Regions from separate parts of the Metabacillus schmidteae genome, predicted to be linked through region 2. Evidence: riboswitches for the same ligand, from Rfam matches in the RefSeq annotation. Region 2 holds a riboswitch; the other holds the start of a gene.

Region 1 (17,017 bases), 310 kb from region 2:
CTTAGGGGATAGACGCCCTTTACATGCATTAGAAATCGCCCATTTTTACGATAACATTGAAAATAATGTAACAAGTAAAGCGTTAATCATGGCATTCGCTCAAGTAGTTAAGGATGAAAAGATACGAAAACTGTTTGAATGGGGCACAGATATGACCGCAGCCAATATTCAAAACTATATGAAAAAACTCCAACAAGACAATTTGCCAGCACCATCATTTCTTGATGATCTTGTTACATCTTCTACTTTTTCTCCTTTTTCAGATAAGCTTATGCTTTTTCATAAGATGGACATGTTTTCAATGAAAATAAGGGCGTTTGGTAATTCAGTGGCTGTAAACGGAAGACATGATGTAGGGCTTGTTTATACGAAGTCATTCATGAAGATTTCAAAATTTGTTGAATCTGCAGCAGATATTATGATTGAAAAAGGCTGGATGGAAATACCTCCCTTAGCAGCGGATAGAGGAAAATTAGCTTCTGATTAATAGGCTATTTTCCTTTTTTTACACTAGGGGAAGTACCAGCCTTTCATTTCAAGAATGTACCTTTGATGAAGACTTATTCATAGCCAAAAAAACAATCATCATTAAAATACAAGCTGTACCTGCCCATTGGAAAAGTCCAAAGGGTTCTTTTAACCAAAAAACTGTTGTTAAAACAGCGGCAAGCGGCTCGATGCTTCCAAGTAGGCTCGATTCTTTCGGTGCTAAACTTTGTAAGCTCTCTATATAAAACCAAAAAGCAATCATCGTTCCAAATACGATCACAAAGACTAAGTAAAAATACGATTCAAGTGGTAGCATTTTTAGAGCTATCTTCCATGGTGGGTGGATAAGACTAAGGGCTAAACCACCGATTATCATTGCCCAGCCAACAATGACAAGAGAATCGTATTGCTTCAGCAAAGGGATTGCATATAGAGTATAAAACGCTAAAGCTATTCCGGATAAAACACCCCAAACGATTGCTGGTATGGGTACAGAAAGTTGCGAGATTGATCCGTTTGTTAATAAGAAAAAACAGCCCACAAGTGCCAGAGATACAGTCAGCAAATCATTTCGTGTGAAGATCGTTTGTTTGCGGAAAAGTAAATAAACAATAATCATGACCGGTGCTAAATATTGCAATAATGTTGCCACAGCAGCATTACCATGTTTTATGGAGGCCATGTAAGTATATTGAACCGCAAGCATTCCAAATAACCCGAAAATCAGCAATTGAATAGCAATCCTTTTTGTTTTCCAAACACCAAGTATTTGCGAACGATCTTTTCTGAAAAATTGAACGGTTAGAAGTAAAAAGCCGGCAATAAGTAATCGGGTTGTCACCAGCCAATCTACATCAATCCCATATGTTTGAAAAAGCTTCTTAGAAACTGTCCCGCCAATTCCCCAAAACACAGCCCCTGTTAAAACAAGAAGTATTCCTTTTGTTCTATTCATGTATGACTTTCTCCTTAATATATAAAAATTGTGTTATAGTATCTTAAATAATAAAAGGTAATTTCCCGGAAGAATACATAAATCGAATCAAAAAATATAAGGATATTGAGGTGGACATATGCAAATAAAAGATTTTAAGATTGATAACAGCTTAAAAGAATTAACTGAACATCGTACAGTTTTATTACCAATTGCATGTTACGAAACAACAATATCAAAAAATATAAATGGATATATACCACTTCACTGGCATGAAGAATTTCAATTTGTTTTCGTTGTAAAAGGAGAAGCAACTTTTCAAATAAATGATGAAAGTGTTGATGTTAGTGAAGGTGAGGGGGTATTCATAAATAGCGGATGCCTGCATATGGCAAAAGAGAGGAATGACTCGGGATGTGTCTATATATGTTTAAATGTTTCTCCTAGTTTTATCGTATCCCAAGAGCTTTTTCCAACCTTTGTATCCCCCTTTATGCAGGCGACAAATATTCCTTATATACGGTTGGTTCCAAATGAACTTTGGGCGGGAAATATAGTAAACTCTATTTTAGAAATTAATCAAATGGTAAAACAAAAATCGCCATTCTATGAAATGGATATTAGTGTCCATCTAACATTAATTTGGAAAAACCTCATATTGAATGGAAGTCAATTAGAGTATGAACAGACCGAATTGATAAAGAGTAAGCGAATGAAGCAAATGCTAAATTGGATTCATCTTCACTATAATGAGAAAATCCTTTTAGACGATATTGCACAAGCAGGACAATTAAGCCGTTCTGAATGCTGTCGGTATTTCAAAAAAATGGTGAAGAAAACACCTTTGAATTATGTGACTGATTACAGGATTCAAAAAAGCTTACCACTACTACAACAATCAGAAGCTAATGTCACAGAAGTGGCCTATTTAGTAGGTTTTAATAGTACAAGCTATTTCATTGATAAATTTCGAAAGGCGATGCATATGACACCTTTAGCATACAAAAAGACTTTTCACCCTTGAAATAGCAACTTCAGTTTAAAAAAAGATTGGGAGGGAATTGAATGTTAATAAAAAAAATCAATGATGAGTTATCGTTAAAATTAATAGAATTAAATGATGCAAAAAGAGTGGTCGAGTTAACAAATAATCATACGATTAGGTGCATTCCATAAAAAGAATGCACATTTTTTTCGATATGAAAACATTAGGCTTGAATAACCAGGAATATTTACCTAAAATAATGGTATTACATATGGTAGGAGCTTGAAATAATATGATTTCAAATGAAGAAATGATTCTCTTTATGAAACAAATCAATTTGTTAATTAATGAGTATAATAAATGTCATGATTTACAGATCAAGGAGCAAATATATGAAGAAATAATCGTTCTTAGCGATTTAATTGATACCTAACTTCCGAAGACAGCACAGTCCTCTTACAATGCATTTACCAATCTTTCTCCAAGAAATCGTTATCTGTTTCCTTTTATTTAGGAAGTGGAGGGTCAAATATATTCCATAAAAAAATCACAAATACAATAGATAAAACCCATGCAATCCAGGGCTTCCTATAATGGATCACTAATAAAGAATATGTTGTGATATTAAAGATAAAAGACCAGGCAAGTGTCCACCCATGCTGATGGATGATGCTATTATTGTGTTTTTTTATTATTGCCTATATATATTGTCTTACTCTTATTAAGCTTACTGATTCTTGTAGATAAGATGTTGTTTCACTGAGGGACCTCTTTTGGCCATTCTTAAAAGGATATGCTAAGAAGTAAGGTAACATAAAGTTAAAAGTGAAAAATACTCCTTTTTCACCCTCCTGTGTATAAAAACACTTTAAAAATCTTCATTTCGACATAAAAACCCATGCTTTTACAAAAAACCACTATTGAAGGAAAAAAGTGCCTAATATATAATTCGTTTAGATAGGAAAAAAGTATCATATAACTCTATCAGATAATAAAATTTTCCTACGATGATGGCAAACTTATTGAAAGATAAGGACACAAAGTCACAGACCTACAATTTTCGAAAATTATGGTGGCTGGACTACCGAATAGCATGGAGGCTATTCCAATAGTCTCTTTTTTGACCATTAGCACTTGATTAAACAGAGGGTGGACTCATAACTAGGTGAGTGAGTATAAATTATCGGAGGGGATTTAAATGAAAAAACTATTATCAACAATTTTAGCAATGACTTTATCTTTTAGCGTTGGGACAAGCGTATTTGCTATGGAGAATACAGAAGTACCTAATAAAGATGTGAAAAGCGCACTTGAATTAATTGAAAAAACAAATTTGGATATTGATGTAAAGATTGAAAAGGCAGTAGAAGAGGCAGATAAACTTAATGCTGAATATCTTAACGATGTCAAAGAAATAGAATTAGGAAAAGAAATGTTTAAATTAATTGAAGAAAGGGAAAGGGCAGTTGAGGAATTACAAACTGCAATAGATTCTAATAAAGCAGAGAAAGCTCAAGAAAAATTAAATAAAATTGAAGAAAAAATGAAAGAACACCAAGATAAGATAAATGAAAAAATTAGTGCTTTACAAGAAGGCATTATTGAATTAACAGAAGAAATGTTGGCAGTAAATGGTGAAAGAAAGACTGAAAAAATAGAGGGAAAGATTGCAAAATTAGAGGGAAAATTAGATGGAAAATCAGCAAAGACTGCTGAAAGAACACAAAAATATACTAAAGACTTAGAAAAAACAATTGAAAAAGTTTACGATGAAACGTTAAAAATGTCAAATGAAACAGTAGAGAAAGCAGCTGAAAAAGGAGTTATTGCAGAATGTAGTTGGAAACTTGTAAGATTTGCTGATCGCTGGGTTTGGATTGATCCGATTAGAGTTGTAGGATTTTAATAATAAGTAATATGTACTATAGAAATGTAGTGAAAATATGAGGAACGGGAACTCTATTGATCTCGTTTTTTATTTATTCAGGGTTTGGGGTGAAACGAGTGGCTGGTTTCCAAGTGAGAAAAAAAGGTTCTTCATTAGAAAAAGTAAAATTAAATAGTGATGTTGAATTTAGCCTGCTTACTAGAGGAGATGGAGCCGAGGTATTGCATCAGACAATAGAAGAGGGAAGGTTATTCTACGTATATCCAAGTGATAATCCAAATTCATTAGAATTTTACTTTATTCTATCAGGACACGTCTCATTTGAGTTTGAAAATGAAAGGCATATCTTAGGTCCAGAGGATTATTTTATTGCAAGAGATTTAAAAGATCCAATTCATTTTACTACTTTATCTAAGTTATCTCTTCTATGTGTTTTTACAGAACAAGTATTTAAACATATAAGTAAAGATATATCAGCATTAATTGAAATAGTAAATAAAGTAGAAGAAAAGGACCGTTACACTTATAAACATAGTGAAAGAGTTGCACAATACTCCGTAAAAATTGCAAGAAAGCTCAAGTTAAATAAAGAGAATTTAGAAAATCTTACAATTTCAGCTTCTCTTCACGATATTGGGAAAATTCATGTCCCTATTGAAGTCCTTAATAAACCGAGCCGTCTAACTGATGAAGAGTTTGCATTAATAAAAAAACACCCAGTTGATGGTGCTAAAATGCTTAATGGTACATCCTATGAAGAACTTGCTCCAATTATTGAACAGCACCATGAGAGATTAAATGGTACAGGCTATCCATATGGATTAAAAGGAAATGAAATTCTACTTGAAGCTAGGATCATAGCAGTGAGTGATACTTTTGATGCAATGACAGAGGATCGTGCTTATAGAAAGGCAATGAATGACCAAATTGCCATAGATGAACTAATAAGATTATCGGGAACACATTATGATGAAGATGTCGTAAAAGCATTTGAGGAAATCTTAAAAGAAGAAGGAAGGATAAAATAATTTTTACGAAAAAACGGCAGATTCTCAGCCGTTTTATTACTTTATTAAATAATCCTCTAGACACATTGGGAGTTTTCAACACAAACAGCTTGCGCAGCTAAGTTTAAATTATTACTACGATAAAAACCTCTTTGTTTTTTTAGATCTACCGAATCACTAGCTTTTAGTCTAAACATGATAGAGATATTTCTAAATATTAACTATTATAGAAAGTTATTAACAGGAAGTGGACGAATTGAAATCTTTATTAAAGAGTGCTTACCAATCATATCATGCACTTGAAGTAATTTTTTCTTCATTGCGTTGGTTTTTTTTAGTAATTGCAATTGTTGTCTTCACTGTTCAATATGTTGAAAATCCAGTTTATTTAAAACTTAACCTATTTATAGCTTTAGTTGTCTTTGGATTTATATATATGGGTACTTCAGATTATTATTTACATAGGTCACCTAAAGGTTCGAGGATGTATAGAATAATGACTAAAGGAGGACCATTCTTCGACTTTATTGCTTTTTGTGCACTTATCCCATTAACTGGAGGAATTGATAGCCCGTTGTTTCCGGTGGCATATTTAATTCTTTTACACATTGCTGTTTATTGGAGATTTGTAGGAGGAATGATAGCTGCAATTTTATTTATTTCGATATACACTATCATTTTTTTTATACAAGTTTCAGGTGTCTATTCAATAAAAAGCTTAGTTCTTTTTTTATGTCAAGTTTTCTTTTTGTTATTAATTGGTGGTTTAGGTGGAATTATTGTATCGAGGGAAAGGCAGCATCATACAGAAAAAAATGTGTTAGCCGAAGCTGCTAATCGTGATTATCTTACGAATTTATTAAATCACCGTTCATTCCAGGAAAATTTAAGAAACGATTTAGAATACGGCGTAAATTTTTACCTTGTTCTTGCAGATATTGATAAGTTCAAATCAATTAATGATAAATATGGACATGTAATGGGAGATAACGTATTACGTCAAATTGGGAAAATTGTTAATTCGATTATACCAGAAAAACAAGGGAAGGTTTTCCGATATGGAGGAGAAGAGTTTGCCATAATAGTTTATATTTATGAACAATTAGAGGTGAACAAGCTCTTAGTTGAAATCAAACAATCTGTTTCCAACCATATTTTTGTCTGTGAAGGGGAACCCTTTTCTGTAACAATGAGTTTCGGAAGTTGTAAACAAAACGGTGAAAATCCAGGTCAGTTGATAGAAAAGGTTGATAAACTTCTATATGAGGCGAAGGATAGAGGAAGAAACCAAATTGTCCATTCATATGTGAAGGTATAAAACAATAATTAATTTATTTTGTTTTATAAATGACTAGATAATATATTCATTTTTGTTCACCTAAGCATGTACACTTTTACTTGTTTGACCTCTTCCTATACAGTTGAGTGATTAATTACAACTTGACACGGAGCCTCAACGAGCATGACTACTTCTCCAATTACAAAAGAATAAACTAATAATGACAAAAAACACAATAAAATCTTCTCTGAATTTTATTGTGTTTTTAATTATTGCCTTTATATATTTTCTTCCTCTTATTAAGCTTACCTGTAGGTTAGTTGCGTCTTTCAGTCACTATTAAATTAATTACGGCTTTTTTATGTTTTAATTCAATCTGTAAAGGGAATATGTAATAAGCATGTGTTAAAAATTGGAGTTAAATCATTTTGATCATTTCTATTTAACAATCTTACACTTTGTAAATGATAATAAAAAAATGTATATTCATCAGGAGAAAAACCATGATCATTCAACCAAATACTTTTATTTTCAATATTGGAATCGCAGCCATTTTATCTACAATTATTGGCCTGGAACGCCAATTAAAGAAAAAGCCGTTGGGTTTGAAAACCTGTTTAGTTATCGGTATTGTTAGTTGTTTATTAACTTCTGTTTCGATTGAATCGGCTGAAAAATTTGCAGAGGCTTACATAAGACCGATGGATCCTTTAAGATTAGCAGCCCAGATCGTTTCAGGTATAGGTTTTTTAGGTGCAGGTGTTATCTTAAGACGAAACAACGATATGATTTCAGGATTGACAACAGCAGCCATGGTTTGGGGTGCAGGTGGAATCGGGATTTCATGTGGAGCTGGATTTTGGTTCGAAGCTACCATAGCTACATTTCTTATCCTCATTAGTGTAGAAATCATTCCGTTTATCTTCAAATATATCGGTCCCAAATCATTAAGAGAGCGGGATTTAAAAGTAAAAATTACGGTTGACGATGAAGAGAAGATGACAGAAGTCTTAAAGGAACTTAAACAAAAAGATATGAAGGCAAAGAAAGTTAGAGTGAAAGATATCAAACAAGGTGAACTTCAGCAGTTAGATCTAATCCTAGTTGTGAATGAAAAACTATATATAACAGAGGTTTATTATACTTTAAAACAGATCAATCACGTGATTCATGTTGAAATGGAATCTTTGTAGAAGTAAAATAATATGTGTACGAATAAGAGAATATTGTTCTTTTGAACTGGAAAATTGCAGCTAGGGTTCCGCTATTATATAGGTCTGTGACCGAGGGCTGCATCTTTTACATATGTAAAAGGCACCTATTGACATAAAAGGTCCGAGGGGAAAGGTTCAGTGTATTTGTAATGCGCTGATATCTTTCCCTCGGACCTTTTTTATTTTAAGGGTTTATTGTATGAAGAATATTGCTGAAGTAAAAGCAGGTGTGGCGGTGTTGATTTTCAATGAAAATTATCAGGTTTTATTACAGAAAAGAGCAGATGTAGGGTTATGGGGCATCCCTTCAGGTCATATAGAAATCGGCGAAACGGTATCAGAGGCAGCTATTCGGGAAGTAAAAGAGGAAACAAACTTAGATATAAGAATTAATAAACTGATCGGTGTTTATTCCGATCCTCATTCTCAGGTGTTTTCCTATCCAAATGGTCAAGTTGTTCACTTTATCACCACTTGCTTTCTAGCTGAAATAATAGGGGGTGAGCTCATCTGTAATTTAGAGGAATCAATAGAGATGAAGTTTTTTGACGTTCACCAATTGCCGAAGGACTTGTTAAAGATGCATCCAAGGTGGTTAGATGATGCTCTGGCTAATAGGGAGAGAGCATTTATTCGGTAGTTGACAGCTCAAAGACGTTCAGTTTGAGCAGCATGCTAATGTATGTAAATTTCAATTTATCTTCGATTTTGGATGCTTTATTTAAGATTATTCACATTTATCTTCGATTTTGGATGCTTTATTTACGATTATTAACATTTATCTCCGATTTTGATTGCTTTATCTACGATTATTAATATTTATTTACGATTAGACAAATTTCGACAACATTATCTTTGCAGACTATCATTTCTGAGCGGCAAAGTAATGCTATGTCAAACAAATTAAATCCTCGTAATTGAGTGCTTGATGAAGAATTGTACCTAACAAGTCTAAAGGCGTGAACATTTATAGTTCACGCCTTTAGGCAGGTTAATTTTCTCTTCAAATGAAAGCGGAAAAAATCAGTCAGCAATGATCAACCCTAACAGGGCAGAAAATTGAATGGCCTGAAAAGTTGACACTTTGCAACCCCTAAGGTCTGAAAGAGAAACAGTAAGTGTTTCAAAAGTAGAAGTACTTATATCAATCCCTTTCAGTGGAGTTCTTTCAAAGTTAGCAAGATTGATATTACATGATGTAAATTCAACTTTTTTGAATTTACACTCATAAAAATCAGAATTCTCTAATGCTGTATCGTGAAAAATAACCTTTTCTAACTTAGAATTACCAAATCCACTAAGGTTAAGTAAACAATTATTGAAATGGACATTTCCTAAGCTTGACTCTGTAAGATCTGTACCGAGTAATTTACAGTTTACAAATTCAACTCTATGGATGGAAGAATTGCACAATTTGGCATTTGAGAAATCACAGTTATCAAAAACGACATCTGTAAAATCAGCATTTGAAAAGTCAGTATGTTGAAACTTACAATTTTTTAAAATCATCTTATAGAAACGAACTCTAGGTAATACTTCATTATCAAAAACAGCCTCATGTATTTGACATAATTCTAGTTCAGGATCTTCTTCGTAAAAAATATCATTGAAATTTTTAAGGGGTAAATCACGATGTATGGTAGGTGAATCAATTTTCATAACATTCCCTCTCTATCTATGTGTGAATAAGCATTCTTCTTAAGTTACTATAGGGAAGTTTTATAGTAAATATAAGTCTTTATTTTTGGTCGGCAGTATGTACAAAACCTAACCCTCCCTTTAACTTGGTAATGTTCAGCGAGGAATAGACTCTTGTCTTTTTATTCATTTCATTGTTATAATACTGTTGAATTAAATAGCTAAAATTTTCACGTTGTGGATTTTTAAAGAATATTTCTTTTTTCGCCACACAATTATCATCCGATAATTGTGTGGCTTTTTATTTGTCAAAAATGAGGGGGAATCATGATGAAAGCATGGTTTTATGTTATGTGTGTATTTCTAGGAGGCTGCAGTTTTGGTGTATTATCAACTTTTGTAAAACTCGCCTATGGAGCTGGATTTACGATGTTTGAGGTGACAGGAAGCCAAGTCATAATCGGGACAATTATAATATGGGTACTTGCCTTATTTGTAAAGAAGCAAAAGCTAACCATAAAACAGATCATAAAATTATTATTGAGTGGGATTCCAACGGGATTAACGGGCATTTTTTACTATTATTCTTTAGAAACGTTAGACGCATCACTAGCCATCATATTTTTATTTCAATTTGTTTGGATCGGGGCAATTGCTGAATGGGTAATTTTCAAAAATAAACCTTCCAAACAAAAGGTTATGTCCATTTGTATCGTGTTATTTGGTTCTATATTGGCTGCAGGTATTATATCTTCCGGAGAAAAAACGATTGATGTATTGGGTGCTATTTGGGGAATTCTTGCTGCACTAACTTATTCACTATTTCTCTTAACAAGTGGTTTTGTTGAAAAGGAAGTTCCAGCTATACAAAGAAGTGCCATTCTTTCAACAGGATCAATGGTGACCGTGCTAATTATTGTAAATCCATTATCCTGGATAAATCCTGAAACAATCTTGACTATCGCACCATATGGAGCTTTATTAGGATTATTTGGCGTGGTTATTCCTCCAATATTATTTGCAATAGGAATGCCAAAGGTAGGACCTGGAACAGGTTCGATTTTAACAGCATCTGAATTACCAGTGGTAGTCTTATTGTCAATGTTTGTCCTATCAGAACAGGTAGAATGGATACAATGGGTAGGCGTTTTTATTATTTTATTAGGCATTATTTTGGGAAATCGTTCAATTTTATCGAATTCTTTTAGAGAAAAGAATGGACTTTTGCTAAGAAAGGCAAAGTGAAAAAATAGGCACAGACCTCCAAGGTTTAGCCTATTTTTTGTTTTAATAAAATTCTGAAAATGATGGGGAATGTATGCTAAACTGTCATTGAAATGGAAACATACGCTTAAATTTATTTTAATAAAAATGACTAAGGAGGACTACTAAATGAAAACAGTGAAAGTATATCATTACGATGCGTTTAGCAATATACCTAATAAAGGAAATCCAGCAGGAATAGTGCTTAATGGAGATGAGTTAACAGATGAGGAGATGCAGAAAATTGCGTTTAAAGTAGGGTTTAATGAAACATCTTTTCCTGTTAAATCAGATATTGCTGATCTGAGAATTCGTTATTTTACTCCAGGTCATGAAATGAATTTATGTGGACATGCAACAATCGCGACTATTTATGCCTTAAGGTTAACAGGGGTGTTAGGACATAAAAAAGAAATAATGATTGAGACCAGAGCTGGTGTATTACCGATAAAGATAGACATAACCGGTGAAAATGAAGTATACATAACAATGAAACAGGCGGCACCTCAGTTTAAAGAATTTAATGGTTCAACAGAAGACTTGGCCAATTCATTAGGCTTAACACATGAAGATATTGATCATGACTTACCAATTCTATACGGTAGTACAGGTACATGGACATTGCTAATTCCAATAGTAAATCTTGCTGCTTTCGAAAAAATGAAACCTCAAAATAAGTTATTCCCTTCTATATTGAAAGAAATGCCAAGAGCATCTATTCATCCTTTTTGTTTGGAAACCATTGATCACAAGGCAGACATGCATGCCCGTCACTTCTCTTCACCTTATTCCGGAACAATCGAAGATGCAGTAACAGGAACAGCTTCTGGAGTGATGGGGGCATATTATACCAACTATATTAACGGCAAAAGTGAGAATCCTTTACATCTTATTGTCGAGCAAGGCCATGAAATAGGAAAAGAAGGTAGGGTTATGGTGCAGGTCACAAAGTCTGAAGATCATGAAGATATAAAGATTACAGGAAATGCTGTTTATGTAAAGGAGTTTTCAATCACCCTGTAAAAAGTACGAAACTTTTGATTTTATACGATACTAGGTTTGTTATGCGCATTTCCTGCAAAAAGAGTTGTGCTCTCCTAAAGGGATTGCTTCTAAATATGGCGATTTCTTTTTTTTATACGATCATAAATAATCGTATCAGCAAGCCGTGTTTTTCTATTAGGAAATTTGTAACCTAAAATAACTTTATACGTCTAAGGGATAGCTTATTTTAAATGGAGTGGTTAAGTTGAATGATCGTGAAGCATCATTTGTAGATGAAAATTATTTAAGAGAGGTCATGGACAAATATGGTACATCTTTGTTGAAACTTATATATTCATATGTGAAAAATTGGACAACTGCGGAAGATATTGTTCAGGAAACGTTTATTACTTTTGCACAAAAGCATCATCAATTTAAAGGAAATTCCTCCTTAAAAACGTGGATTTATCAAATTGCTATTAATAAATCAAAGGACTTTCTTAGGAGTCCCAAAAATAAAGTATCACAGCTTCCCTTTTCTAAATTCCTAATAACAACAAAAGAGAAAAATATAGAGGAACAATTAATGGATGATGATGAGGCACAAATTATTGCAAAGTGTCTTTTTAAGCTAACCATAAAATATCGAGAAGTGTTAAATCTTTTTTACTACGAGGAATTGACAATTAAAGAAATCTCAAATGTTCTCAATATAAGTGAATCCAACGTAAAAACAAGGCTATCCAGGGGGAGAGAAAAATTTAAACAAGTATATGTAAAGGAGGTCGATAAAGATGGAAGAAAAGTTAAACAAGTTAAAAACTTCATTGGATAAAACGTTATACAAGGATATTAATTTTGAAGAGCAACTTCAGAACAATACAATAACAAAACTCAGAAATAGAAGAAGCGAAAAAAGAAGATACAAACCACTATTTGCCTTAATAACTGTTGTCGCTGTAGCATTCATTTTATTTTTTAGTTTTGATATATCTACCTTACATAGAAATTCAGCCAATCTAGGAGACGAAGTAAAGTCTAATGAAATGATTGGAAATGAATCAATAAATTATTTAATAGTAATGACCCGAGAAGCAGAACCAAGTATTTTACTAATAAATATTAACTATAAAACAAATGGTGTTAAATACATCCCGATCTATCATAAACTTTATGTAGAAAATACTTTTTTTGAGAATCTAATGACAGCTCAAGATATAGAAAAAGCTTTATCAATTGAAGTAGAAAAAGAATTTGTTCTTCATGACCATGAGATAGGTAATTATATTGAAAACCAACAAGACATCCAAGTCGAAAATGAATTTGATTTTACACACGGTGACAGTCAGTTTAATGAAGGTGTAGTAACATTAAACACAGCGGAGAAATTTGTGGATTTTACTTCTATGAGAGTTCAAGACCCCAGAGGCCATAATGGGAGAAATATGAGAGTTGCCACAGTATTAGAGGAATTATTTAAACAAGAAGATTTCTATTCGATTATTTTAAAAAAGGAAATTGACAAGTTTGATGAAGTGCTGTTATCTGGCAGCAATTTAAAACTTGATGAACAAATTACTATTGAAGATCAGTATATTAACGGAAATTACAGCGAGAAAATCAATAAAGAAAACCTTGTAATGTTACAAAAGTCATTCAAATAAACAGACCGCATTCAGGCGTGAACTTTTTTAGAAGCTCACGCCTGTTAGTATTAGGACAAAATTATTTAAAATTTCACCTTTTCAGTGGATAAATATGCTAAAATTATTGGTGCGAATAGAAGCAATAGGCATTAAAGAATAAAATTAGGTGAGAAGCAGAATTCTCATTAGTTAACATAACCTCTAATCTTTTTTAGTTTCAATACATATTTAGTATCTACCGAAGTAATAGCAGCTATTATATCTACTTCTATTGTGGATAGAAACCTTAGAATTAATAGGAATGTAAGAGAAAGTTTTCAAATACCGTTTTTCTTCTTCCGATAAAGGGAAATAGTGGACAAAGTATTAAAAGTGATGACTAGGCTCTGATTATTTCAAAGGCTTTTTTAAAAGGGCTTTGTTTTTAGAAAACACTGTGACAAAAAATGGTTTAAGTAAGCGAACATCACAAAGCCACACATAAACTATGCACAGTACTTACTACCTTCAAAAAAGCTAAAGGAATAGGATAAGCCCCGAGATCGTAACTGAATAACAATTATTAGCATTCTTATATTTGAGTACCAGTTATATAATCGGGAAGCCTATAGTTATCGAAACTTTTTATATGTATTTTTGTAATAGTAAGGAGAGAGGCAGATGGAGTCAATTTGGTTAGAATATGCCTGGGCGCTGTTAATCCTAATAGGATTGGAAGGATTATTATCCGCAGACAACGCTCTGGTACTGGCAGTAATAGCCAAGCATTTACCTGAAGATCAGAAAAAACGAGCAATAAACTATGGTATTTTAATGGCATTTGTATTTAGATTTGGTGCACTATTTGCCATTTCATTTATTGCAAACGTCTGGCAAATTCAGGCGATTGGAGCAGCATATCTTTTATACCTGGGATTAAAGCATGTCATTAAAGCTAAATTTGGGAAAGAAAATGAGAAAGTTCATGAAGAAGAGGAAAAGGAAGCACGTGGTAAAGGTTTCTGGCCAACTGTCGGAAAGATTGCTTTAGCTGACCTTGCGTTTGCAATTGATTCTATTCTGGCTGCGGTTGCCCTTGCACTAGGTCTTCCAGATTCACCACTAGGTAATTTTGGTGGTATGGATGCCGGTAAGTTCATTGTTGTTGTTCTTGGTGGTATTGCCGGTCTTATTCTCATTAAATTTGCTGCAACTTGGTTTGTGGCACTTCTTGCAAAACGTCCGGCATTGGAAACGACAGCATATGCAATTGTTGCATGGGTTGGTGTTAAACTGGCTATAATCACTCTCGCTCATGAGGATATTGGAGTCTTGGACCATCATTTCCCTCATAGTACAGTATGGACATTGATTTTCTATGGAGTCTTAATTGCTATTGCACTACTTGGTTGGTTTGCACCTTCCAAGGAAACAGTACAAGAAAAGGGTTCCTAATATAAATAGTTGGAAAAAGGTGAGTTAAGGTAAGAGATAACTCACCTTTTTCTATTTTTAGGAAAAAATATTCAAGATACATAATGATGGATGGTAAAATAATCTTAGTGATGATTTTTCTCCTGAAGTTTGATTATGTAATTTATAATATATAGATAAAATAAAAAGGGTAGGTGAAAAACATAAATAAAATAATACGTATGTTGTTTTTGCTTCTTGGATTTATTTCCTTAGCAATCGGAATAGCGGGAACTGTATTACCTGTTCTTCCTGGAGGCCCCTTTTATCTATTTGCTCTCTTTTGTTTTACAAAGAGCTCTAAATCAATTGAAAACTGGTTCAAGAGTACTTCCCTATATGAAAAATATGTCTTGAGATTTTTACAAAAAAAAGGAATGACCCGCAAAGAGAAGATCCGCATTAATGTAATCGCTGATTTCTTCATCCTCGTATCTATTTTTTATGTTGATATTCTTCTTGTGAGAATTTTATTGATTATACTTGCTCTTTATAAACATTATTATTTCATAAAAAAAATTAAAACAATTAATCCAATCAATCCGAAACATAAAAAGGCGCGAACACTATAGTTCGTGTCTTTTTTGTACGTTAAAAAAGTATAAATTGGCAGCGTGGAAGTTTAATCGACGCAGTGGCCAATTTTAAGTACAAAGCATAAGGGCAACTACTCATCACGCTTCGCCTTTATAGTCTCGCCAATCGACGAGTTTTCTTTATATTTAGAAGGTCATATGCTTTCCTTTCTCTTTGTAGGAAAAATGCTCTATTTTTCTATTTAGTATTGAAAATGATTATCATTACCATTTATACTGTTGGATAAATACCAGAAAATGAATTGGAGGAACTGGAATGTTTATACAATTAAAGACTGTAACGGTCACAGAGGGAAATGCAGAGAAAATGGTAGAGCGTTTTGCCGGGGAAGGAATCATTGAACAGCAAAAAGGATTTATTGATTTAACTGTATTAAAAAAGAAACAAAGAAGAGGTGATGAAGAAGTGATCATTATGATTCGCTGGGAATCTGAAAGTGATTGGAAAGCTTGGGAGACTAGTGACATACATCTAGCAGGTCATCGGGCAAAACGTGGCAATCCATCACCATCCTATATCATTAGTGGTACTCAAGATGTTTACCATGTGTTAAGCAAAAAAGAATATAGAGAGCCTTCTAATATCCAATAAACTCTGACGATGTATGGAATATCTCCATCAACTGCTTACATATCCCAGTAAAAACTGCAGGTAACCATATAAGAATAAGCCGTTCTGATTTACATGAACACTAAGTACAACAGATCGGCTTCAGTAAAAATGCTTTTTTTTATCAAACATTGAGAATTGTTATCAGTTATTAGGACTAAAGACTCTAAAATGAGGTGTGAAGATGAATTTTACCGCCAAACAGATTGCAGTAGAAGCAACATTACAGGCTTTTCTTAATTGTTATTTGCGTGAAGTAGATCATGGATCATGGATAGATACAGAGAAATGGAAGATAAGAAACAGATGCTCCAGTTTACTTAATGGCAGCGATATGGTGGAACTTAACTTGCCAATGCAAGGTCTTAACTATTCATTTGAGGTGCTTTATCAATCCCAAGCTGGAAAACACCACATTGGATCATCCCTTAAATATTGCCCAAAGGAAAACAGCTGGCAGGCAGAAGACAGATTAACCATCATGATGAACCTTATTCAAGAACTTCACCTAATGGCAAGGGCGAATGGCTGCTTTGAGCTTGCATCTCATTATGATGAACTTATTCTTCGGTTAATTGAAAGCTATCAAACGATGACACGTTATATTGAAGAAAGATTGACTGATACCCAACATTCATCTGAAGGTTCAACCTTTATAGAGAATGAACAGTCACTTTTATTTGGGCATTGGCTCCACCCTACTCCAAAAAGTAGACAAGGAATGTCAAACTGGCAGCAAAAAAGCTTTGCTCCTGAGCTAAAGGGGAAGTTTCAACTGCATTATTTTCAAGTTGATGAACACTTTATTTTGGAATCATCAAGCATGTCAAATAGGGCAAGTGAACTTATCCACCAATCCGTGTTAAAGGCTGTACCACATTTGATAAAAGAAGAGGGAACCTGTCTTATTCCAATGCATCCACTTCAAGCACAGTGGCTACTGCAGCAGAATGAAGTGAAAAAAGCACTTTTGAAAGGAACAATAAAAGATCTTGGAGTATTAGGTCCTCACTTTACCGCAACCTCTTCAAT
Region 2 (17,017 bases):
TGTGAGCAACTAGGAAGTGCTCCGGATTATTTAGCTATTCCTGTAGGTAATGCAGGGAATATTACAGCCTATTGGAAAGGCTTCAAGGAATATAATGAGAAAAAACAAACAGGCTTACCGAAAATTCACGGTTTCCAGGCAGAAGGCGCAGCAGCGATTGTTCGTGGAGAACCGATTGAGAATCCTGAAACAGTAGCCACTGCGATTCGTATCGGAAACCCTGCAAGCTGGGAAACTGCAGTAAAAGCGAAGGAAGAATCCAATGGCCGAATTGATTCTGTAACAGATGAGGAAATTCTTGAAGCATACCAACTGATTGCCCGTGAAGAAGGTGTATTTGCTGAGCCTGGTTCATGTGCTTCAATCGCAGGTCTTATTAAACACCGCAAATTAGGTCTTATTGCAGAAGGCAGCAAGGTTGTAGCTGTATTAACTGGAAATGGATTAAAAGATCCTAACACAGCAATTGATGTTTCTGAAATTAAGCCAATCGTCCTTCCGAATGACGAAGAAGCATTCTTACAGCACCTAAGTGGAGTGCCGGTACAATGATTGAAGGGGACATGTTGAGAATTATCGTTCCCGGCAGTACAGCTAACTTAGGCCCAGGCTTTGATTCCATTGGTCTAGCTCTTGGAAAGTATTTAACACTTGAGGTGAAAAAAGCAGAGAAATTGGTTTTTTTACCAATGACAGAGCATGTAAAGGATCTTCCAACTAATGAAGACAACTTAATCGCAAAAGTTGCTATTGAGGTTGCAAAGAAATACAACGAGACCCTTCCTGCTTGTGAAGTTAAAGTGTGGAGTGACATTCCAATGGCAAGGGGGATTGGAAGCAGTGCTGCAGCTATTATTGCAGGGATTGAGCTTGCTAATCAGCTTTGTCAGCTGCAAATGAGTGATGAAGACAAACTTCGTATTGCAAGTCTTGAAGAGGGACATCCTGACAATGTTGGAGCGTCGCTATACGGAGGCTTGGTTATCGGTTTACATCAAGCTGAAAAAACAGACTTAGTTTGTGTAAAGGATATTGATGTAGATGCGGTAGTTGTCGTTCCGAAATATGAGGTCTTCACAAGTGACGCAAGAAATGTATTGCCTCAAGAACTATCTTTTAAAAATGCTGTGGAAGCAAGTGCGATTAGCAACATGCTAGTAGCGGGCATTCTTACAAATAACTGGAAGCTTGTCGGAGAGATGATGAGTAAGGATCTATTCCACCAACCATATCGTGGCAAGCTAATTCCGGAAATCCAAGCTGTTCAAGAAAAGATACAACATTTAGGTGCCTATGGTTCAGCGTTAAGCGGTGCAGGTCCAACTGTCATTTGTTTCACAGCAAAAGGAAAAGGAGATGCCCTTGCTGAAACACTTGCAGGAGATTTTGTTAATTGTAATGTCGAGCGTTTGGACATAGACGTTGTTGGTTGTCGAGTTGAGCAGGTGCAGGAGATAAAGAGTTAATATCATTAATTAGAGTTTATTAGGCATGATTCACATCAGTGACATGCCTTTTTTGTTTCAAAAGATATAGTGTATGTCCAAAATTAATGAGTCATTAGAAGATGAGGGACAAAACTAAGTAAAGTGGGAAGGGAAAAGTCCTTCATAAGAAGGATGAAAGACAAAACTGAGTAAGATAGAAGAGGAAAAGTCCTTCATAAGGGAGATGAAAGACAAAACTAAGTAAGTAAGAAGAGGGAAAGTTCTTCATACAGAGGATGAAGAACAAAGCTATGTAAGATAGAAGAGGAAGAGTCCTTCGTAAGGAGGATGAAGAACAAAACTGTGTAAGAAAGTAGAGGGAAAGTCCTTCATACAGAAGATGAAGGACAAAACCTAGTAAGAAAGAAGAGGAAAAGTCCTCATACAAAAATATATCTAACTAAGCAAGTTACTACCGCATAAAACTGCCTCAAAATAATAAAAAACTCGATACACCGCAATGGCATATCGAGCTTTTAAATTAAAATACTTGTTCTACTTCTACAACTCCTGGTACTTCTTCTAATAAAGCACGTTCTATACCAGCTTTTAATGTGATTGTTGAGCTTGGGCAGCTTCCACAAGCACCTAAAAGGCGAAGTTTTACAATACCATCTTCTACATCCACTAGTTCACAATCTCCTCCATCACGAAGTAAGAATGGACGTAATTTATCGAGTACTTCTTGAACCTGTTCAAACATTGCAGTTTCAGTTGTCATTAATATCGACTCCTTTCCTTATTCCATATTATATTTGAAATGGCGTGAAAAATCTAATCGTATGATTCAATTTTTAAAATGCAATTGAGTCCATTTTATCATATTATCTTTGTAAACGTAAGAGGGAAGCACCTGTTTACATTAGTAAGTATACCCAGATGATGAAGATGGAAAGATGATGAGAAATAACATACAATAGAGAAAAAAGACCGGTGGTGTCATAATGAAAAAAGTTGAAATTAGTGTGTACGGTGCACAGGTACTTTGTCCAAGCTGTGTAAATTTGCCCTCAGCAAAGGAAACATATGAATGGCTGGATGCAGCACTGAAACGAAAATTTATAGATCAGCCGTTTTATATTACTTATATTGATATAGAAGAACCTCAAGTTGATGAAGAAAAGCAGGAGTTTGTGCAAAAGATTTTAGATGATGAATATTTTTATCCGCTTGTTGTCATTGAGGGAAAGGTTGTTGGTGAAGGAAGCCCACGGTTGAAGGCTATTTTTGAAGAAATGGAAAGGTACGGGTATGTTAGCCAGGGATAATAAAGAAAAAACACACTCGAGCGAGTGTGTTTTTTAAAGGTAAGAAAGTATAAGAGTTTATAATTAGTTTCAGTGTCTAGCTCCAGCGCCTAGCCCCTCGAGGTCATAAGCCAATTTGGAATTGAAGGCCAAGAACGCCTTCTATTCCAAATCGTCTTATTTGCCCTAGGCTGATCAAGGCGCTTGCGCTTATCTTCTTATCCGTTATGATACTTGTACATCCATAGAACACCGGATTTTAGTATTCTAGGAACTCGACCCATCAGTGGTCTGTCATTAACAAGTCCAAAGCCTTGTTTCTTCCCTAATGATCCTAATACACCCTTTAATTTGAATGGTGGGAAGGATTCCGGAAGTGGCTCGTTATTCCATTTTTTTAGTAACACTTGAACAATTTGTTCCGCTTGTGCTTCAGCTAATTGAGCACTTGGGGCATGTGGTAGACTTGCACAGTCACCTACAACAAATATATCCTCATATTGAGGGATGAAATGCTGTGTCGTTAACTTTACTCTACCTTGATTATCTTTCTCAACATCAAGATCTCTAACAACTTTATTTGGCTGAATACCTGCTGTCCACACTATAGCATCACATTCAAATGGTAGATCATGATTATAAACGATATTTGGTTCAACTTTTGTAATATTGGCCTCACTAATAATTTCAACACCATGTTCAATGAACCAATTTGCAACATAGTTGCTTAATCTCTCTGGAAAGCTGGAAAGAATATTTTTGCTTCGATCAAATAGCTTTATTTTTAAATCTTTTCGACTTTCTCTAAGTTCACTAGCAAGCTCAACACCACTTAATCCAGCCCCGACAATAGCAACTGTAGCATCTGCTTGCAAATTATTTAATTTTTGGTAGGTTTCACGTGATTGGTCAATTGATTGGATGCTATATGTAAATTGGTCAGCACCCGGAACATTATGATATTTATCCTCACAGCCTAAACCGATTATAAGATCATCGTATGAAATAGCACGATCTTCGTCTAGGATGACTTCCTTTTGGATAGGATCAACGTTTGTAATTGTGCCAAAAACAGTATGAAGTCTAGGATGCTCTGGAAATGATACACGAATATGATGATCGGAAATAGTCCCTGCTGCAAGAGCATAATATTCTGTTTTAAGACAGTGATAAGGGTTTTTATCAATAAGAGTAATTTGCACATCGTCAGGTAACTGATTCGGAAGCAGGCGAAGTAAGACTCGCATTCCACCGTACCCACCACCAAGGATAACTAGGTTCTTCATTTTTAATACTCCTTTTTCCCCACTTTTTTAAAAACTCTTTAAAAATAATAATGTTGTATTAAATCTCACATGATAACTAAATAAATAAGAATGAGATAGCCTATATCTTAAATTAAATAGTTTATTTTTACATATGTTTAAAAAAATCCATAAAAAGTATAACGAAATTCGCATTTTATCACAATAAAAATACTGGAAAAACGTTTTCTTTTTTGTTGGAATGAACTATTCTAAGATACAGTACAACACAATTATGAATTATTTAGATAGTGTTTACAATCCTATTTTCTAAAAAAGTTTTAAATTTAAAATGGTTTAATTATGAAATTTGTTATTTTTGATAGGAAGCATAGAGTATAATAAAATTTGACGTATTAGTGGTTATCCTATTAGGATTAATCAATGGAGAGGTGGTATAAATGAAGCCGATTATTGAGTTTTGTATTAGTAATTTAGCTAATGGGGCACAAGCAGCATTAGAGCAGCTGGAAAAGGACCCGAATTTAGATATTATAGAATATGGTTGCTTAAGTTATTGCGGCAAATGTGGTCATTCTTTATATGCGTTAGTAAACGGAGAAATGGTCATAGGGGATACACCAAATGAGTTAGTTGAAAATGTATATACATTTCTTGAGGAAAACCCGATGTTTTAAACAAAAAGCCACAGTTGTGGCTTTTTAACTTGATCTTTTTTCTTCGCGCATTTCACTCCAACGATCCTTCGCCATTTGAACAATTCCTTTTTCAATCGTTTCCTTTTGCTTTTCAATGACTCTTGAAAAATAACGTATTGCTTGTCCTTCTAACCCAACTCGTTTGCTTAAATCACCGATTAAATAAAGAAGCCTGGTCTCTGAAAAAGAAGTATCTGAAAAATCACCAACAGAATAGGATTGAATATATTCATCAAGAGCAAGCCTTAAAAATCGTTGTTCTTCTTGAGGGTTAACTCTTTCGGTTCTATATAACCAAGCAAGACGTAAATAAAGGCCGCCAAGTGCAATATGTTTCTCTTTTTTTATCGTTGCACAGTAGATTGCTAATTTATAAGAGCTAATCGCCATATCTAAAGTTCGTTCTTGTCCATAATCTTTACTATTCCAATTATCACAGATTTTTTGCTGAATGAGGTCCTTTGACATTGGAGGAAAATAATCTGAACATTCTTCTGAAGTTGAAAAGCCACATGTTGGGCAAACCGAAACGTAATAAAGCAAAGGATTTATATTCGTAGAAGTATAGAATGAACAAAAATCAGTATCATGTTGATGTGCGCGTATAAAACGGGACCGCACTTTTTTAGTCAAAAACGTGCTCTCACATATTTTACACTCAACTTCTCGATCGTATAGGTATTCTAGTTCTTTATTCATAGGAATCACTCCTAATAGATTAGTGAACAATTATTTATTATCTGATTATACCAGAATTATGAGAATAATGAACTAGTTATTTGGGTTATATAGGTAAAAAGTCATTTTTGAGTAAAAGCTTCCTATAAAGGAAGCTTTTACCTATCAAACGGGGGATATTTTTATTGTTTTCATTTTTCTAACAAATTATACTAATGTAAATATAGATTTCTGGAGGCGCATGATGAGTTCTTTTCAATTTACAAAAATGCACGGTTTAGGTAATAGCTATATATATGTGAATCTTTTTGAAGAACAGCTTGAGGAAGAGTTATTGCCGGAGATTGCAAGACAAGTATCAAGTGTTTATACAGGTATTGGGTCTGACGGGTTAATTCTCATTTGTCCTTCTGATCAAGCTGAAGTGAAAATGCGTATTTTTAATAATGATGGATCTGAAGGGAAAAATTGTGGTAATGGCTTAAGATGTGTTGCCAAATATGCATTTGAACATAAATTAGTAACGAATGAAACATTCAAAATTGAAACATTATCAGGACTAGTTGAAGCAAAAGTTCATGTTAACAATCGTAATGTTGAATTAGTGACAGTAGATATGGGAGAACCAAGATTATCTAAGGCAGAGCTACCAATGGCAGGTGAGAACCAAGAAAAAACCATTAATGAAAAAATGGAATTCTCAGGTCAGGAATATCATGTAACAGCTGTTTCAATGGGGAATCCACATCTTATTTTTTATGTAGATGATATAGATCAAGCTCCTGTTACGACATTAGGTCCTATTGTTGAAAAAGATGAACGCTTTCCTGAGGGAGTAAATGTGGAATTTGTTGAAGTTGTTTCAAAAAACGAGCTGCACTTTAGAGTATGGGAAAGAGGTTCAGGTGTTACACAAGCTTGTGGTACAGGAGCTTGTGCTGCAGTAGTTTCATCTGTACTTAATGGCCATACAACACACGGAGAAGAAACGACTGTACACCTTGCGGGTGGAGATCTGTTAATCAATTGGACAAAAACGGGCACTGTCTTAATGACCGGTCCGGCAGAGGTTGTATGTAAAGGAACATTTTTTGTACGTTAAGAAAATATAATACCGCATGAGTGAATTATTTGAGTGATGAGAGTTATTAGTTGTATACTATAGATAGATCGTTTCATTAACGAGCAAGGAGGTATAATTTTATGAGCGATATTGTCAAAATTACAGAAGCAGCTGCTTATCAGATAAAAGATATGATGAAAGAGCATGAAGAGGAAAATGCCTATCTTCGTGTAGGAGTTAAAGGAGGTGGCTGTAGCGGCCTCTCTTATGGCATGGGCTTTGAACATGAGATAAGTGATGAAGATCAAGTTCTGGAACAGCATGGGATGACAGTGCTTATCAAAAAAGAAGATGCCCCGATTTTAAACGGTACGATCATTGATTTTAAACAATCTATGATGGGCGGCGGCTTCACCATTGATAATCCAAACGCCATCGCCAGCTGCGGATGTGGTTCATCTTTTAGAACAGCAACAAATACTGGTACACCTGAAGAGTGTTAATAAAGAGAAACGACTACATGATTAAATTCAGTAGTCGTTTTTTTCTTAATTAAAAAGGCTGGTATTGTGTAGAGGTAAAGCTGTAAATTTCCGACAGGACTTCCACGGATTATTGTTATATCATAAACTTTCGCACTTCTTTCACATAACATATCCTTTTTGCAAGTTTAGTTCAAATCTTATCATACTTAAACCGATAATTATTATAAGAATACTCTTGTATTATTATTTTGATAATTGGCGAAATATTATAAATTATAATGTATTTCTAGAAGAAAATACACTACCTTGTTAGAAAAAACTACTTGAAAAAATCTGAGAGTATAGATATTATGGAATATAGGCGTATTTATATATTTATATGTATATCAAAAAGAAGTAAGGCAAAGTATGTTTTGGTAAGTGAATTATTTCACAAAGTTTTATCTCTTAAACAAAATAAAATGTTGTGATTCGGTGGATTATAGTAATAAACAACATTAGGATTTTGACAACAATATTATTGAAAAGGTGGAATATCGGGTGAGAAAGCCAAGAGTCGTTATTTTAGGTGCAGGTTATGGTGGGTTAATTACAATTACACGTTTACAAAAACAAATTAGTGTTGATGAAGCTGAAATTACATTAATTAATAAAAATGATTATCACTATGAAACAACATGGTTACATGAAGCTTCAGCAGGCACGCTTCACCACGACCGCGCACGCTATCAAATTAAAGACATCATTGATAATAACCGTGTAAACTTTGTGAAAGACACAGTTGTTTCCATTGATAAAGAAGCAAAAAAAGTTGTACTGGAAAATGGTGAAGTTGAGTACGATTACTTAGTGATTTCATTAGGTGCACATCCTGAAACTTTTGGTATCCAAGGGTTAAAAGAATATGCATTTGGAATTACAAGCATCGATTCAGCAAGACAATTACGTGAGCATATTGAATTACAATTCGCAACGTACAATATGGAAGCTGAGAAGAAGGATGAGCGTTTAACAATTGTTGTAGGTGGGGCAGGGTTCACGGGAATTGAATTCTTAGGAGAACTTGGAAACAGAATCCCTGAACTATGCAAAGAATATGATATTGACTTCAACAAAGTTCGTATCATCTGTGTAGAAGCAGCTCCAACAGCACTTCCTGGATTTGATCCTGAGCTAGTTGAGTATGCAACAAATCACCTTCAAAAGAAAGGTGTAGAGTTCATGATCGGGACAGCAATTAAAGAATGTATCCCAGAAGGAATCATTGTTGCAAAAGGTGAAGAACTTGAAACAATTAAAGCTGGTACAGTTGTATGGGCTGCAGGTGTACGTGGTAACAGTGTTGTGGAAGAAGCTGGCTTTGAAAACATGCGTGGCCGTGTAAAAGTTGATGGTTTCTTACGTGCTCCAGGACATGATGAAGTATTCATCATTGGTGACTGTTCATTAATTATCAACGAAGAAATTAATCGTCCATATCCACCAACAGCTCAAATTGCGATGCAACAAGGTGAAACATGCGCGAAAAACTTGGCAGTAGCAATTCGTGGTCGTGGAGAAATGGGTACATTCACACCGGATATCAAAGGTTCAGTTGCTTCACTTGGTGAGAATGATGCAGTTGGTGTTGTATTTGGCAAAAAACTTGTTGGAACAAAGGCATCATTTATGAAGAAAATGATCGATAACCGTGCATTATACATGGTTGGTGGACCTTCATTAGTACTTAAAAAAGGAAAATTTAACATCCTTTAATCCTTATAAGGACAAGAGCTGCTGCTCTTGTCTTTTTTTATAAATGAAATTTTTCACACCACATTCATCTATTTATAGTTTAGTAAAGGTGTTACTTCTTTTGGTACCGATTTTAAATCGAAATGGAACTAACTGATTTTCACCTTTAACTATATTAAAAATAACAAAGTTGTGTGGAAAAGATGAAAGTATGAACTTTTATTTATAGAACAGAAAATTCATTTTTATAATATTCTAAAAAATAGGATATTCAAAGCATTTGAAAGGAAACAACTGTTGTATTCGCTTACATAAACTATTTTGTTAGATTATCTCCCTTTATTATTGTCAGAATTATTGGTATATTATATCGACAACTATTAATTATCTAAAGGAGAGACTAAAAATGAGTACAACAACTAAGGTAGAGACGAAGGAATGTCCTTATTGTTCTGGAAAAGGATATTTTCAATTGATCTTAGGTGGCTCAGAAACTTGCAATAGCTGTGAAGGAACAGGGAAGAAGTCATAAAACGTTCACTTAGTTATGATTGACTGTCTATCTTTTGTTCAGTACACTTAAAATGGTGTAATGGAGGTGATAGACATGTTAAGCTTACCTGTTTTACTAATATCGATGCTATTATTTTTAGTTTTATTTTTTGGTATTGGATTTTTATTAAATATGCTTTTACGCATGTCTTGGATTATGGCAATTGTATACCCAATTGTCTGTATTTTTATAATAGATAATGTGAGATTTATAGAATATTTTCAAAAGCCAGGTAACTCATTTTCAGCTTTAGGTAATAAAATTCTGACTTTAGCTTTAGCTGATATACTCATTTTATCTTCTGGATTAATTGGCGCAATTCTTTCAGGAATAATAATTAAAATGTTGCGAAAAAGAGGATACCAAATGTTTTAATATATGTAACAAAAATGCCGATTATCACACAGCTGATAATCGGCATTTTTGTGTCTTCTCTGTGAATTAGAAGGGTTGCTTTCAAACTGGTAAATTATGCTTCATGGTAAAAGTGAATATTCTCTCTGCAAATTGGGAACGAATAGATTTGTGAGAGGAGTGGAATAGGAAATAAATGATCAGTATAAAAAGAGTGTGTAGAAGGCTTTTCATGTCGATATTATTTCTTGGTGCCCTAACGACGACTTTTGAAGTTATTTCCGGAGTAGAAGCTAAGGATGTTGCAAACTGGTATTATGAAGATTATAAGAATGTTGAAGAGCGATCTAAGGGTGAGCACAATGGAGATACATTTCGTGTTTTAGGTCTCACTTTTAAGTCAATGAATAGTGAACCGGCAGTACAAACAAAGATATCTTCTAGTGTTGAGGCGGTAAAACAGGATATAACTTTAGAGGAAGCTATAGACTGGTCAAAATATCCAGTTAAAAAAGTAGTGGCAACAGGATATACAGCTGGTGTAGAATCAACAGGTAAAAACCCTAATCATCCAAGCTATGGAATTACGTATTCAGGAGTCAAAGTAAAACGTGATTTATATTCAACAGTTGCAGCTGACCTAGACATATTTCCTTTAGGGACAATTCTCTTTATTCCTGGATATGGCTATGGAGTCGTAGCCGATAAAGGTGGAGCGATTAAAGGAAATCGGTTAGATCTCTATTATGAAACGGTAAAAGATGTTTATAATAACTGGGGCAAAAAACAACTGGATGTTTATGTGGTTCAAATGGGTGATGGAACGTTAACTGAAGAACAATTAAAGCGATTAAATGAAGAAGAATCCATGCAGGTATTTAGGGAAAAGTATATAAAAAGTAAAACGAAAAGCTAATGGAAATGGGCCATTAGCTTTTTATGTATTTTAGCGAAGAGAAATTACATAACAAAGATGTAGTGTAATAATAGGGCGAGTAAAATCCCTGTTAGACCTCCAAAAAAGACTTCAATAGGTTGGTGACCAAGCAGTTCTTTTAATTTTTTTTGTTTGTCTTGCTCAGCTTTCTTAGGCCATACTTTTGCTTCTTCAACAAATTTGTTGAAATCTAATACGAGCTGATTAAGAACGGTAGCTTGCTCACCGGCATGTCTTCTAACACCCGTTGCATCAAACATGGTTATAATAGCAAAAACAGCTGATATCGCAAAAATAGAGGAATCCAGACCGTGATCAAGTGCTACTCCAGTTGAAAGGGCAGTAACAGCAGCTGAGTGTGAACTCGGCATCCCGCCTGTACTTGTGATTAAGGTCCAATCCAACTTTCTTGAAACAATAAAATAGATCGGAACTTTTACAAATTGTGCAAAGAAAATAGCTGCAAGCGAAGCGAGTAAGGGAAAATTATATAATAGTTCCAATGTTATGCTCCTTTCATTCTGCATTCTTAGGGAGTATTCATCTATTTATACAGATTGATTGGAGTAATACCATATTGATCTAAATCTCTAGAGTCAACCGCATAAAACCTCTCTAAACTGTAAATAGATAAAAAGATTTTCTCCATTATAGCATATTACCGTTCTTCATCTCCTACTCATTATAAAATTTGTTTAGAAAACCTTTCTCATCATTTATTACACCTTATTATACTTTTTTAACTTTGTGCATTAAAATAAAATAGTATACATATATGGAGGTGCAGAAATGATATTTAAAGTACATCATCAATTAGACCAAATTAAAAATCAAGATACACTTGTTATTGGACTATATCAAAAAACAAGCAAATTAACAGGTTTAGCTAGTGAGATCGATGAACAGCTTAATGGTGATCTCTCTCAGTTATTGAAAGAAGGAGATCTGCAAACAAAATATAAATCCATTACTAAGCTACATACCCTTGGAAAACATTCCTTTAAACGTATTTACTTTGTTGGATTAGGAAGAGAAGAGAAACTTTCCTTTGATCAATTAAAGAGAGTGTTTGGAGAGTTATTTCAAACTATTCAAAAGGCCAAACATCAGAGTCTTGCCATTGCGCTTGATACTTTTTCTAATGAAGAAAATGACATAAATGATATTGCCTATGCACTTTCAGAGGCATCTGCTCTCTCTACATATAAAATTTTAGATTATAAGCAAAAATCAAATGAACCTGAAAAAATGATTGAGACTGTTTATGTCTTTTCAGAAAATGGAGAACTGGATGAAATTAAATCCAGTCTTGAGGTTGGATATGCATTTGGAACAGGCACTAATAGTGCAAGAACACTAACAAATATGCCCCCTAATCTGTTAACAGCAACTGAATTAGCCTTGTATTCTGTCGAGCTTGCCAAGAGATACCAATTTGAGTATGAGATTCTTGAAAAGGAAGATATGGAGCGCCTTGGGATGGGGGCCTTACTAGCTGTTAACAAGGGTTCAGAAGAGCCGCCGAAAATGATTGTGGTAAAGTATCAGGGAAAAGAAGAATGGAAAGATGTGATTGGGCTTGTTGGAAAAGGAATTACCTATGATACGGGTGGTTACTCAATTAAGCCGAAGGATGGAATTGTTGGCATGAAAACGGATATGGGTGGTGCAGCAGCAGTTTTAGGAGCCATGGAGATTATCGGTGAGACAAGACCTGAGCAAAATGTTGTTGCCGTTATTCCATCAACAGATAATATGATAAGTGGAGGGGCATTCAAGCCGGATGATGTGATTGTTTCTTTAAGCGGGAAAACAATTGAGGTCTTAAACACGGACGCAGAGGGTCGATTAGCCTTAGCAGATGGTATTACATATGCGAAATTCCACGGAGCAAACTACCTTGTCGATGTAGCCACCTTAACAGGAGGGGTTATCATTGCTTTAGGAACTGAGACGACTGGTGCTATGACAAATAATGAAGAGTTGTTTGAGCAAGTTCTTCAAGCCTCACATGAATGTGATGAGCCTGTTTGGCGATTGCCGATTTCAGAGAGTGATAAAAAAAGAGTGCAAAATAGTCAGATGGCTGATCTCAATAATTCACCTGGCCGGGAAGGACATGCAATCATGGCTGGAACCTTTATTGGTGAATTTGCTGAGAATACACCATGGGTCCATCTTGATATTGCAGGTACAGCAACAACCTCAAAGGAAAGTGAACTTGGTCCATCAGGGGCGACAGGTGTGATGGCCAGAACATTAGCCGCATTTGTTGAGAGGTTTGAGATCGGGAACTAATATCGAAATTTGAAAGACATGTTGGTAGAAAACAAAAGTGACAGGTACATACGTAAAAATATGTTTACCTGTCACTTTTTTAACAGCTGCCTCCCTGATTAATATTTAAATAACATGGCAACTAATTGGTAACCGGCACCAATCGTCCAAAATAAAATAGTATCTCCTCTTTTAACAGTTCCTCTATTTATTGCCTCGTGTAATGCCAGGAAGGGGCTGGATGTCCCTGTATATCCGAAACGATCACCCACATAAACTATTTGATCATCCTGTATGGAAAACTTATCTTTTATCTTTAAAATATTGGCTAAAGAGAATTGTGAAAAGCAATAACAGTTGATATCACTTGCTTGTAAATGATTACGCTCTAAAAGCTTTTGAATCATGTCGAAAGTAGGAGGCAGAGCGATATCTCCATCAAAAGGAAGCCACTTAATATACTTTCCTGCCTCTTTGTTTTGGAGTACATTCGATAAGCCTTTTGCGGGATATAAGATTTTATCCATATTGATTGAATCTGTAAAATAAATAGAATCAATAAAACCTGTTTCTATATCTGTTTTTTCTAATATAACAGCAGCTGCAGCATCACCATAATTTGAGTATGTTATTTCATCTTCTGGATCACTAATGATAGAGTTATAATCTGCCCCTACAATTAATGCGGTTTTAACATGCTTATTTGCAAGCATATATCTAGAAGTATAATCAACAGCAACAGTCATGCCGGCACAATTAGCATTCGAATCTAAAATGATTGTGTGTGCCCCTGCCCCGATTGCATTGTGTAGATAAGTAGCATTTGTAGGAAACGTGTATTCAGGAATTTGTGACGAGAACATGATAATATCAATATCTTTTCCACTCATTTTTGCTTTATTAAGAACTCGTTTGGCTGCTTCTATGGCCATCGTTAAACTATTCTCTTCTGGATTATCAATGATATAACGATTTTTTCTTCCCATATGTTCAAGAAATCTTGTGATATCCTTTTCTCTTTGCTGAAAATGATGAATAAAGTATGTGTTATCAACGACTTTTGTTGGATGATAAATATCAATAGAATGGATTCTTATATGTTGCAAAGTGTATTCCCCCTATTTATTTGTAGAATAAAAAAATCAGGATGAGTGATTCATCCTGACACTTCTTAGCTCTCAATAACTTCGGCGTTTGATAATCCTGTGCTTCTTGCAAGTCTATTTAATTGAAGTTTTAATACAGGATTCTGTTTAATTTTGAATACCACTTTTTTGAAACCGGATTCCTTATACATTTTATACGAATTTTCTAAGCTTGGAATCATTTCTTGTTTAAGAAGATCCATAAAGGTGCAATCAATTTCTAAAGTGAATTCATTAGCGTTAATAACTGAAATCTTATTCTTATAGTCACTAACGAAGTTTTGTACATCTGTTGGTGTAAATGTTCCACCAATATACATCTCCACGTTTTTTGCACCACGATTTACTTTAATTTCATAACTACCTTGTGACATATTGTTTCTCCTCTCTTTTGTAAGCGAGGTTCTAAGGCGGACAACCAAGAAGGGGTTAAAACCGGATTCACGATGTGCAACTTGGCAGTCATAGCAATATGCCTTAGACCCATAGTTTTGCGTCCTTATTTTTCAATAAGTTTGCCCTGTTAGACCAGTATATTTCTCATAAAAAATAGGCCATCTTTAATATCGTCATATTGGAAAAAAATTTAATATAAAAAGATAATGTTTTTTAAGAATTTGAAAGAAAGGGCTTTTATAACAGTAGGAATTTAAAGTCTCTTTAACGTTTAAGAGATTATTTTGAATAATATCTTAGTATACTAATTGACAGAATAAAAACATATATGATAAATTTAATTCCGATGTTTTATTTCTCTACCATATTAGTAAACTAAAGTGTTTTTTGGGGGTATTGAAGGTGAATGCAGTCATTATAGCAGTTATTGCTATGCTAATTTTAAGTTTATTAAGAATAAATGTTGTTTTTGCTCTTGTGATAGGGGCTTTAATAGGTGGATTAACTGGAGGCTTAGGTTTAGCCACAACGATTGAGAGGTTTACAAGTGGGTTAGGTGGAAATGCTACAGTAGCACTAAGCTATGCCTTACTAGGAGCTTTTGCCGTTGCATTAACGAAAACCGGATTACCAGATGCGATGGTATCAAGTGTGATAAAAATAGTTGGTCGTGATGGAGAAGCAAGAAGAAAAACGCTATCAAAGGCACTTATTGTATTTTTAATTCTAATTATGGCGATTTTTTCACAAAACCTAGTACCAGTTCATATCGCATTTATCCCGGTTTTGATACCGCCACTTTTGAAGGTTTTGAATGAGCTTGAGGTAGATCGTAGATTAATTGCATCAGTCCTTACCTTTGGATTAATAACACCTTATATGTTTTTACCTGTAGGATTTGGGGCCATTTTTCATGGAGTTATGCAAATGAATATGGAAGAAAGCGGACTAACTGTGACCTTATCTTCCATTCCAAAAGCGATGGCTATACCTGCTATCGGAATGGTCTGTGGTCTACTTATAGCTGTTTTCTTTTCGTATCGTAAAAAAAGACACTATGAAAATCGTGAAATACCTGGTCAAGAAATGACTCAAGAGTATACGAAAAAAAGTATAACGATAGCCGTTCTAGCTATTATAGTATCACTTTCTGTTCAACTATATCTTTCTCAAAAATTAGAGGTTGAAGGAATGATTTTTGGTGCATTAGCTGGCTTAAGCATTTTATTTCTAGGCGGAGTAGTAAAGCGTAATGAAGCAGATACATTGGTGACAAACGGAATGAAGATGATGGCATTTATCGGATTTGTCATGATTACAGCATCTGGATTTGCAAGTGTATTAAAGGAAACTGGTCATGTTGAAAAGCTTGTAGAAGATGCAGCTGGGTTGATTGGCGGAAATCAGGCAATAGGTGCATTGCTAATGCTAATCGTTGGTCTTCTTATCACAATGGGAATTGGTTCATCCTTTTCGACGATTCCTATTATTACGACGATATTTGTACCGTTATGTCTTCAATTGGGATTCAGCCCTATGGCAACGATTGCGATAGTAGGCACAGCAGCAGCACTTGGTGATGCAGGATCACCTGCTTCTGACAGTACACTTGGTCCAACATCTGGTTTAGCAGCAGATGGAAATCATCATCATATTTGGGATACGTGTGTTCCAACCTTTATTCACTACAATATCCCCCTTATTATCTTTGGGTGGATCGCAGCGATAATTCTATAGAATATCTTAACGAAAAAAAACTTGGCTTTGTTCAAACCAAGTTTTTTTTCAATATATTTAATTTCTCCGTTAATTCCTCGTCATCCCATTCTAGTATTGTGTCTACTAATTCAGGATTTTGTTCCAGTATCTCTCTCTCAAAAGCTTCTCTGTCTTTTATATCTAAAAAATACTTCTTTACAACCAATGTCTTCATGTTCTACACCTCTTTCATATACTCTACTATTTTTATTGCCAAAACTAGTAAACATTATACAGATAAGAGCACAAAATTAAAAAAAATATGAATCTGATTTTTTTCGACAAAGTCTTTTCTTGTTTCTCCTATTTTATCCATTGTATGATTATACTAGACTATCTTCATTTATTAGGATCGGAAATATTTTGTTGATAGAAATAACGATTGACTAAGCTGACAAGCAAAGTTTTTCTATGGAGGTTGTTGCCGTGTCTTGGATAAAAAAATATAAGTGGATGATAGCCAGTATAATAGTTGTTACTGTCTGTTTCGGGTTTCTGGGGTATATTTTCTTTGATATGATGAATTCTAAATCAACTTCAACAGCTGCTCAAAACGTAACAGAAGAAGTTGAAGAAAGTACCAACACGAAAGAAGTTGTATCAGAAGAAGTTGTTATGAATAACAATCCATTCGGAAGTGAACAGGCAACTTTATCTGAAGAAGATATTCTCAACTATATGCACGGAATGAGTCATCAAAAGGTAATTGCAGATGAAAAATGGCTACATTTTGAAATGACGGATGAGCGAATTTTGTTTCTGATCAACTTAATAGAAAATGGTCAATATGACCATGAGGAATTGTTGTTGGACATTTTAACTCGTTGGAAGGCTGGAGATTTCTCTCAAGCTGATGAAGATCACAATGAAATCTGGAGCTTACAAGGAGGAACAATCGGTAAAGCAACAGGTGTCATGTCTGCAGAGCAGGAGCAACAGT

Evidence for each region. A riboswitch is a leader RNA that binds a small molecule or an ion and turns the genes downstream of it on or off. The one in region 2 is predicted to bind cyclic di-GMP.
Region 1: linked by a shared signal. The riboswitch ahead of HWV59_RS22705 (hypothetical protein) and the one ahead of HWV59_RS24250 (hypothetical protein) in region 2 are both predicted to bind cyclic di-GMP.

Annotation. Positions count from the first base shown of each region.
Region 1 is NZ_CAESCH010000002.1:387,235-404,251, forward strand. Features, by position in the region: gene HWV59_RS22690 (DUF3231 family protein) at 1-487, shown strand, start outside; gene HWV59_RS22695 (EamA family transporter) at 536-1,444, opposite strand; gene HWV59_RS22700 (AraC family transcriptional regulator) at 1,563-2,447, shown strand; cyclic di-GMP riboswitch class I at 3,411-3,497, shown strand; gene HWV59_RS22705 (hypothetical protein) at 3,607-4,314, shown strand; gene HWV59_RS22710 (HD-GYP domain-containing protein) at 4,413-5,324, shown strand; gene HWV59_RS22715 (GGDEF domain-containing protein) at 5,560-6,621, shown strand; gene HWV59_RS22720 (MgtC/SapB family protein) at 7,086-7,775, shown strand; gene HWV59_RS22725 (NUDIX domain-containing protein) at 7,996-8,436, shown strand; gene HWV59_RS22730 (pentapeptide repeat-containing protein) at 8,820-9,455, opposite strand; gene HWV59_RS22735 (hypothetical protein) at 9,535-9,705, opposite strand; gene HWV59_RS22740 (EamA family transporter) at 9,765-10,679, shown strand; gene HWV59_RS22745 (PhzF family phenazine biosynthesis isomerase) at 10,827-11,720, shown strand; gene HWV59_RS22750 (sigma-70 family RNA polymerase sigma factor) at 11,947-12,516, shown strand; gene HWV59_RS22755 (LCP family protein) at 12,476-13,345, shown strand; gene HWV59_RS22760 (TerC family protein) at 13,988-14,761, shown strand; gene HWV59_RS22765 (YbaN family protein) at 14,962-15,351, shown strand; gene HWV59_RS22770 (antibiotic biosynthesis monooxygenase family protein) at 15,632-15,967, shown strand; gene HWV59_RS22775 (IucA/IucC family protein) at 16,170-17,017, shown strand, end outside.
Region 2 is NZ_CAESCH010000002.1:696,856-713,872, forward strand. Features, by position in the region: gene thrC (threonine synthase) at 1-552, shown strand, start outside; gene thrB (homoserine kinase) at 549-1,466, shown strand; gene HWV59_RS24180 (NifU family protein) at 1,969-2,208, opposite strand; gene HWV59_RS24185 (YuzD family protein) at 2,432-2,755, shown strand; gene HWV59_RS24190 (NAD(P)/FAD-dependent oxidoreductase) at 2,953-4,020, opposite strand; gene HWV59_RS24195 (YuzB family protein) at 4,440-4,676, shown strand; gene HWV59_RS24200 (DUF2225 domain-containing protein) at 4,701-5,396, opposite strand; gene dapF (diaminopimelate epimerase) at 5,620-6,477, shown strand; gene HWV59_RS24210 (HesB/IscA family protein) at 6,579-6,941, shown strand; gene HWV59_RS24215 (NAD(P)/FAD-dependent oxidoreductase) at 7,464-8,678, shown strand; gene HWV59_RS24220 (YuiA family protein) at 9,064-9,189, shown strand; gene HWV59_RS24225 (YuiB family protein) at 9,265-9,585, shown strand; gene HWV59_RS24230 (3D domain-containing protein) at 9,761-10,480, shown strand; gene HWV59_RS24235 (divergent PAP2 family protein) at 10,525-11,004, opposite strand; gene HWV59_RS24240 (leucyl aminopeptidase) at 11,294-12,799, shown strand; gene HWV59_RS24245 (ketoacyl-ACP synthase III) at 12,898-13,884, opposite strand; gene HWV59_RS24250 (hypothetical protein) at 13,950-14,297, opposite strand; cyclic di-GMP riboswitch class I at 14,370-14,453, opposite strand; gene HWV59_RS24255 (Na+/H+ antiporter family protein) at 14,722-16,056, shown strand; gene HWV59_RS24260 (hypothetical protein) at 16,088-16,252, opposite strand; gene HWV59_RS24265 (DUF6241 domain-containing protein) at 16,504-17,017, shown strand, end outside.